Regions from separate parts of the Agromyces sp. Y182 genome, predicted to be linked through region 2. Evidence: predicted binding sites of a transcription regulator. Region 2 holds the regulator's gene; the other holds the start of a gene.
The links. Region 2 encodes HspR, which represses chaperone genes until heat shock. Its sites were predicted from a motif close to AAGTTGAGTCNNNNNGACTCAACTT; they were not measured.
Positions count from the first base shown of each region.

Region 1: a site for HspR is predicted at 1,773-1,797, ahead of AC1C2R_RS03530 (ATP-dependent Clp protease ATP-binding subunit). Genes of this name have one in related genera too.

Region 1 covers NZ_JCAIUF010000001.1:778,803-783,011, reverse strand. Annotated here, with positions in the region: gene AC1C2R_RS03545 (hypothetical protein) at 1-103, opposite strand, end outside; gene AC1C2R_RS03540 (hypothetical protein) at 275-589, shown strand; gene AC1C2R_RS03535 (DUF3800 domain-containing protein) at 591-1,421, opposite strand; gene AC1C2R_RS03530 (ATP-dependent Clp protease ATP-binding subunit) at 1,815-4,209, shown strand, end outside.
Region 2 covers NZ_JCAIUF010000001.1:1,993,884-1,998,092, reverse strand. Annotated here, with positions in the region: gene solA (N-methyl-L-tryptophan oxidase) at 1-173, shown strand, start outside; gene AC1C2R_RS09175 (class I SAM-dependent methyltransferase) at 175-1,470, opposite strand; gene AC1C2R_RS09170 (hypothetical protein) at 1,627-2,316, shown strand; gene AC1C2R_RS09165 (heat shock protein transcriptional repressor HspR) at 2,342-2,758, opposite strand; gene AC1C2R_RS09160 (DnaJ C-terminal domain-containing protein) at 2,768-3,763, opposite strand; gene AC1C2R_RS09155 (nucleotide exchange factor GrpE) at 3,951-4,209, opposite strand, start outside.

The DNA of each region.
Region 1 (4,209 bases), 1.2 Mb from region 2:
CTCCCGCTGCGACAACAACAAACGAACTCTTGGTGTCGATAGATTTGGTCCGCTCGAGCGCATGCGCTCGCAGCGTATCGAGTTCGTCGCTTAGTAAGCGCACTCTACGAGCTCGATCGTCTACGCGCCGACTCCACATTCGATACCCTCCTTCGGTCCATCATGGCTGAGACAGCAGGCTCGGTGGCGGACCAACAACCGTGTTTGCCGGATAAGTCGACCGCGCACAGGCGAGGGGACGCTTAGGAAGGCTCTCGCCCGCTATGCGCCGCGCATGGCCAAGCCCGAACGAAAGACCTTCCGTGAGACGTACCGCGAAAACATCGCCGAACAGGAGAGGAAGCGCGTAGCCAAGCTCTTGAAGAAGACCGCACCGACCGCCGAATGGGTCATCGTCAACATCATCGGCGACAAGGAAATGAGAAAGCTCTCCGGCGAATGTTGGGAGGTCGTGAGCTACCCGGACAAGAGCGCATGGAAGGCGGGCAACCGCTACACCCTCCGAAAAGCCCGTGCCGAGGTGGAGGCAGACCTTCAACGACTGGCAGGAGAAGCGTCAGGGAGTGACCGCGCCGCGCGTGAGGACTAGATCAAACTGGTATGCCGTCGTCTTCGAAGTAGAGCCAGTGCTTGTGCGGCAGGCGAATCCCGCCCATTCCGCGCGTGAACTCAGCCTCGCCGAGGACCCAATGCTGCAGGTTGTTCAGGCTGTCTGGGTAGAGCTTTAGGCCTGTGCCCCCGATGTTGGCCCGCCAGTTCAGGTGGAACATCGGCTTCACATGGGGTATGAGTTCCATGCCGTATGTCCCACCTGCCACCGCGTTGGTGACACTGCCCGTAATGAGGTCAGCCAGCTGCAGGTGCGGATGGTGATGTGACGGTGCTGTCAAGATCGGAATGACGATCGCGCTGGACTTCACATAGTCGGTGCCAAGGTCCGTGAGATAACGCGTCCCCGCGATCCACTCGTCTTCCTGCTTGTGATCACCGCCCGGCTTGTCGAATACGAGCACCCCGAGGCTTTCGGCTTTTTCCAGCATCATTGTGACGCGCTCGAACATGAAGTCGATAACGCCTTCTTCGGGGCCTTTGCCGTTCGCAGTTGATGCACGGTTGCGGTCCCAGATCGTCACGATGACGCGCCCCCGGCAGTCGACGGCCGCGTCGATGATCGCCTTCCGAAGCGGGGTGAGCGCTTCGCGCCGATCGTTGGCCACGAACCAATTCTTCGTGCCGTTGCCGAGCGCCCATTTCATTTCGACATCGTGCGGGATGCCCGCCTTGTCGTACGCGGCGTAGAAGGCATCGGCGAATGGCTTGAGCTGGTCCTCCTTGAACGCGACGCCCCCGAGCGCGACAAGTTCGCCCATCCCTGTGCGACGTCCAGCCTGCTTCGAGTCGTCGACGAAGACAACGCGCATTATGTGCCTCCATGTTGTTGTTCTCTCAGGATACGGTCGGCGAGCGACACGGCGACGGGGGAGGAGCTTTCGCTGCGGAGTGCGTGAAGTCCTCGTTGTGGAAGCTCACCGCGCTCTTGAGGTCACGTTGGAACTTCTGGAGAACTCCGGCGTAGTTGGTGTTCGTCATTTGTATTGCCTTTCCATGGTTGCCCGTGCGGGCTGGGTGGACCTTGCCAGCGGCGCTGACAAGGGGTCTTGTCAGGCCGCGAGAGCGTAGGTCTCAAAGGCAAATGCGGGGAAACGAACCGAGTCTCGATGCTGACCCGACTCGTGTTGACGCGTGGGAATACCCACGCCCCCATCTTGTTGAACTTGAGCGTACCCAACTCAAGTTCTACTTCAGGAGGATTGGTGCCCGAAGACTTCACACCCCAGAACGGTGACGAAACCAACTCGTTCGACGAGTTTCTGAACCGCTACCTCGAGGGCGAGCGCTCGCGCCAGGCGCGTTCGATCGACCTCAGCCGTTTCTTGACCGCGCGCACGCAGGGCATCCTGCAGCGCGCCGGAAAGTTCGCGCTCGAGCGCGGCCAGACCGAGCTCGACGCGCTGCACATCCTGCGCGTGATCGTCGAAGACGAGGCCGTCAAGCAGGCGATCGCCCGCGTCGGCGTCGCCCCCGAGCGGCTCATCACTGCGACTGAGGCGCGCCTGCCCGCGGCATCCGATGTCGCTGACCTCAACTCGGCCACGATCACGCCGAGCGCGAGCCGCGCGCTGTTCCACAGCTACCAGGTCGCGCGCTCGAGCGGATCGACGTACATCGACCCCGAGCACCTCTTCTTCGCGCTCGTGCTCGGGCAAGATGCTCCGGCCGGCCAGGTGCTCGCACGCGCCGGCGTCACCGCCGAGGCGCTCACGCAGGGCATGCGTGAGACGGTCACGGCCGATGGCGACGACGTCGAGGGCATGACGGATGTCGCGGGCGGCAACGCCGAGGCATCCGAGACCCCGATGCTCGACAAGTTCGGCACCGACCTCACTGAGCTGGCCGAGAACGGCGAGCTCGACCCCGTGATCGGGCGCGCCGACGAGATCGAGCAGACCATCGAGATCCTCAGCCGCCGCACCAAGAACAACCCGGTGCTGGTCGGTGAGGCCGGCGTCGGCAAGACCGCGATCGTCGAGGGCCTCGCCCGCGCGATCGTCGAAGAGCAGGTGCCCGAGGCACTGCTCGGCAAGCGCGTCATCTCGCTCGACCTGCCCGGCATGCTCGCCGGCACCCGCTACCGCGGTGACTTCGAGGAGCGCCTCACCAAGACCGTGGACGAGATCGCCGCACACAAGGGCGAGCTCATCATCTTCATCGATGAGGTCCACACCGTGGTCGGTGCGGGCGGCTCTGGCGACGGCGGCACCGACGCGGGCAACATCTTGAAGCCGCGCCTCGCGCGTGGCGACCTGCACCTCGTGGGTGCGACGACGCTCAAGGAGTACCGCGTCGTCGAGAAGGACCCTGCTCTCGAGCGCCGGTTCCAGCCCGTGAAGGTCGGCGAGCCGAACATCGAAGACGCCGTGCTGATTCTGCACGGCCTGAAGTCGGCGTACGAAGACCACCACGGTGTCGAGTACACGGATGCCGCGTTGCGCGCCTCCGTCGAACTGAGCGCGCGCTACCTCACCGACCGGGTGCTGCCCGACAAGGCCATCGACCTCATCGACCAGGCCGGGGCGCGACTGCGCCTGCGGCTCGGCGTGAAGGTCGACGTGTCGGCGCTCATCGAGCGGCTCGCGTCGCTCGAGGCCGACAAGAACGCCGCGGTCACGGGCGAGCACTATGAAGAGGCCTCGCGCATCCGCGACGAGATCTCGAAGGTGCAGGCGAAGCTCGACGAGGCGTCGAGTCGCGGGGGTCTCGATACGCGTGCTTCGCTCGCTACTCGACCGGCGGGGGAGACCGTCATCGATGAGGCCGAGATCGCTGCCGTGATCTCGCGGGCCACCGGCATTCCGGTGAACCGCCTCACCGAGAGTGAGCGCGAGCGCCTCGGCGACCTCGAGGGCGAGCTGCACGGGCGCGTCATCGGTCAAGACGACGCGGTCACCGCGGTCGCCAAGGCCGTGCGACGCAACCGCACCGGCATGGGCGACGCGCATCGCCCGGTGGGCAGCTTCCTGTTCCTCGGGCCGACGGGTGTCGGCAAGACCGAGCTGGCGAAGTCGCTCGCGTCGTCGCTGTTCGACGACGAGACCGCCGTCATTCGCTTCGACATGAGCGAGTTCGGCGAGCGGCACACCGTGTCGCGACTCGTCGGCGCCCCTCCCGGATACGTCGGCTACGACGAGGCCGGCCAGCTCACCGAGCGTGTGCGGCGCAACCCGTACTCGATCGTGCTGTTCGACGAGATCGAGAAGGCGCACCCCGACGTGTTCAACCTGCTGCTGCAGGTGCTCGACGACGGACGCCTGACCGACGGCCAGGGTCGCACGGTCGACTTCCGCAACGCGGTGATCGTGATGACCTCGAACATCGGCTCGGAGTTCCTCGCGTCGCGGTCGGGTGCGCTCGGCTTCGTCGCCGGGGCGGATGCCTCGGGCTTCGCCTCCGAGAAGGACCTGCGCGACCGCGTCATGGGCAAGCTGCGCGAGGCCATGCGGCCCGAGTTCCTGAACCGCATCGACGAGATCGTGCTGTTCAAGAAGCTCGACCAGCCGCAGCTCGAGCAGATCGTGCGCCTCATGCTCGGTGCCACCGAGCGCCGGCTCGCATCGCGCGAGGTCGCCTTCGAGGTGACGGATGCCGCGG
Region 2 (4,209 bases):
AGTTCGTCGTCGGAGTCTCGCCGACCGACCCGCGCATCGTCGTCGGCGGCGGCGACAGCGGGCACGCGTTCAAGCACGCACCCGCGCTCGGCGAATTGCTCGCTCGCGCCGCGCTCGGTGAGGATCAGCCGGTGGAGACCGACTTCATCGATCCCTCGCGCTTCTCGCGCTGACTCACGGCCGTCGCGAGGCGGTGACCGTGAACTTCGCGTTGCGCGCGATCTGCCGGGTCGGCCCGACGACACGTTCGAGGAGCGCCCGGTAGCGCAGGTGCGAATTCCACACGCACCAGAGCTCGCCATCCGGGGCGAGCACGCGCGCGGCGTCGGCGAAGAGGTGGGCGGCGATGCCGGTCGAGATCGCCGCATCGCTGTGGAACGGCGGGTTCAGCACGATGAGCGGCTCGCTCGCATCGGCGAAGGATTCGAGGCCGTCGGCCTGCTCGACGCGCACACGATCGGCCACCCCGTTCGCCTCGGCGGTCAGCCGAGCGGATGCCGCGGCCGCCGCCGAGCGATCGGTCGCCGTCACCCGCAGCGCGGGTCGCGCTCGCGCGAGCCACGCCGCCACCACGCCCGTGCCGCACGCGAGATCGACGGCGGTCGCGGCATCCGGAACCGCATCGCCCAGTTGCTCGAGCAGGAACCGCGTGCCGATGTCGATGCCGGTGCCCGCGAAGACCCCGCCGTACGCGACGACCACGAGGCCGACGTCGTCATGACGCGTGCGTCGCGGCCAGTCGGCATCCATTGGTCGACGAGACCCCGCGACCTGGTCTCCATCGGCACCCGTCGGTCGAGTAGGCGCGCCAGCGCCGTATCGAGACCCCGCGACCTGGTCTCCATCGGCACCCGTCGGTCGAGTAGGCGCGCCAGCGCCGTATCGAGACCCCGCGACCTGGTTTCGATACGCTCCTTCGACGCTCCTCGACCGACGTGGCTCGCGCGCGATGAGCACCCGCGACTTCTGGCGTGCATGACTCACGTCCAGCCGCTCGAAGTGCCGTGTGAGCACCTCGTTCATCGCGAGCGACATGTGCTTGATGCGACCGCCGGCGACGACCACGACGTCGCGATGAGCATTCGCCGCGATGAGCTCCGCCAGTTCGTCGAGCCGGTCGAGCGAGCGCGGCAATCGCAACACCACGAGGCGTGCGCCCTCGAAGAGCTCGGCGCCGAGCGGCATCGACTGCGCCGCACCCTCGAGCCGCAGTCGACGGGCGTTCTCGGCGAGTGCCCGCTCGCCCGTGATGAGGTCCTGATGCACGCGGATGCCGCGGCCTCCCGCGTCCGCCACGGCGAGCGCGAGCGCCCCGTACAGGTCGTCGACGACGACGATCTCCCCCGGCCCCGCCGGGCCGATGAACTCCGCGGCTTCATCGAGGATCAGCCGGTCCGCGGCATCCGAAGCCTCGAGCCCTGGGCCCTCGACGTCGGGGTGGCGCCGCAGTGCGCGGAAGTCGAAGGGCATCCGTCAAGGGTACGCGGGCGTCCATGAAACCCGCGCGCCCGGTCACGAACGGCATTGCTGGGTGCGGTTGTCGGCGGGGTTTGCTACTCTCGGTGCCGCATGCAGGACGCACGAGCCCGGGGACGACGGGCGGCGCGACACGGAGTCGCGACGCCAGTGACGCGTACCCCGCCAACCGCGCCCACCCCGCGCACCGCCCACTCGTCATCGCGCCCGCCGCGTCGCTCGCTCGCCGCAGCCGCCGTGCTCTCGGTGATCGGGCTGCTCGCCGGCCTCGCCCTGGCCCCCTCGTCGCAGCCCGGAGGCGTGCTTCCCTTCGCCGCTGCGAACGCGCCGCAACTGGGCGACGTGCAAACGCTCGACGTCGCAGCGGATGTCACGGGGCCGGCGATCTCGCACGAGTCCTACGTCGCGACCACGGGCGAGCAGACACTCGTGCTGGGTGGCACGAACGTGGACTGGGCCAAGCTCGTGCTCATCGAAGGCGAGTGGCCGGTCAGCGAAGAGAACATCACGTTCATGATGCGCTGGATGCGTCAGGAGAACGGCGCCGACAACTGGTGGAACCGCAACAACCCGCTGAACAACGGACAGGGGTCGGGCGGCGGCGCAGGACTCGGCAGCTACGCCACCCTCATGGAGGCCGCCTTCTACGCCGCGCAGAACCTGCAGTCGGGCCGCTACCCCGACGTCGATGCCGCCCTCGGTCGCGGCGACTCGGCCGACGCGACCGCGCAGGCGATCTGGGCCTCGGCGTGGGCGTCGAGCCACTACGGCAACGGCACCCACTGGAGCTCGCGGCCCTATGAGGTCATCGAAGCGCCCGCCTCGGCGTGGGGGCGCTGAGCGTCTAGAGCAACCAGTGCGGCGGTCATCCGCGTTCCAGCGGCCGCCACACGACGACGGCGTTCTCGCGTCGCATGCGAGTGCCGGCTCGAAGCGAGACGACTTCTCCGGCAGACCCCGCGGCGAAGACGCGGCGCCCCGGACGGTTCAGCATCTCGTCGGCGAGCGCCCCTTCGAGTTCGCGCACGCGCGCCTGCAGCATGATCACCTCGTCTTCGAGGCCGAGCACCCGGCGGATACCCTCGAGGCTCACACCCTCGCTCGAGAGTTGCGCGATCTCGCGCAACTGCGCGACATCGCGCATCGAGTAGCGCCGCGACTTGCCCGCGGTGCGGGTGGGTGAAACGAGACCGAGTCGGTCGTACTGGCGCAGGGTCTGGGGGTGCATGCTCGCGAGTTCAGCGGCGACCGAGATGACGAACAGCGGGCTCGTCTCGTTCATCTCCACCGACTATGCCTTCGCCTTCGAGAGCAGCTCGTCGCGAGGGTTCTCGTCGGGCAGCAGCGCGGCGAACTCCGCGAGTTTCTCCTCGGCGTCTTTCGAGAGGTGCGAGGGCACCGCGATCTGCACGACCGCGAGCAGGTCTCCTGTGCCTTTGGCGGTCTGCACGCCGCGGCCCTTGACGCGCAGCACGCGCCCGCTCGGGGTTCCGGGTGCGACACGCAGCTTGACGGGGTCGCCCCCGAGGGTGGGCACTTGGATGGTCGCGCCGAGCGCGGCCTCGGCGAAGGTCACCGGCACGTTGACCCGAAGGTTCAGGCCGTCGCGCTCGAACACGGGATGTTTGCGCACACTCACGGTGAGCACGAGGTCTCCGGGATCGCCACCGTCGGGCGACGGATGGCCCTTGCCGCGGAGCTTGATCTTCTGGCCGTCGGCGACACCGGCGGGGATTCGCACGGTGATCGGATTGCCGTCGGAGGTCTGCAGGGTGATCTGCTCGCCCTTGGTGGCGGTGACGAAATCGAGGGTCGTCGACGCCGCGACATCCCGACCCCTCGACGGGCCGCCCTGACCGCGGTAGCCGCCGCTCGGCTGGCCGAACCGGCCACCGCCGAAGAGCCCGCCGAGCAGGTCGTCGTAGTCGCCGCCCTGCTGGAAGGTGTACGACTGGCTGCGGCCCCCGCCGCCCTGGCCGAACATGCCGCCGAAGACGTCTTCGAAGCCGCCCGCGTCGCCGGCGTTGCCGGGCGCGGTGAACCGAGCGCCCGAGCCCATCGCGCGAACCGCGTCGTACTCTTTGCGCTGCTCGGGATCGGAGAGCACCGAGTGTGCTTCGCTGATCTCCTTGAACTTCGCCTCGGCCGCGGCATCACCCGCGTTGGAGTCGGGGTGGTACTTGCGTGCGAGCTTGCGGTACGTCTTCTTCAGCTCTGCATCGCTCACGTCTTTGGAGACGCCGAGCACCTTGTAGAAGTCCTTGTCGAACCAATCCTGACTGGCCATCGGCACCCCCTCTTCTGAAATCTAGTCGTGTGTGTCGGTCGTGTCGGCCGTTTGCGGCCCATCCGTTGGTCGAGTAGGCCGCCTGCGGCCCATCCGTTGGTCGAGTAGGCCGCCTGCGGCCGTATCGAGACCCGATGACCAGGTCTCGATGCGCTCCTTCGTCGCCTACTCGACCAACGGGTACGGGCTACTGCGGCGTCTTCACGACGACCTTCGCCGCGCGAAGCAGCGTGCCGCCGAGCGTGTAGCCCGTTTCGACGACGTCGGCGACCGTGTCGTTCTCGACTTCGTCGGAAGGCTGCTGGAAGATCGCCTCGTGCCGCTGCGGGTCGAACGGCTCGCCGACCTCGCCGAACGCGGTGAGGCCGAGCTTCTCGATCGAGCCGCGCAGCTTCGCCGCGATGGTCGCGAACGGAGCGTCGCCCTCGAGGTCACCGTGCTTCTCG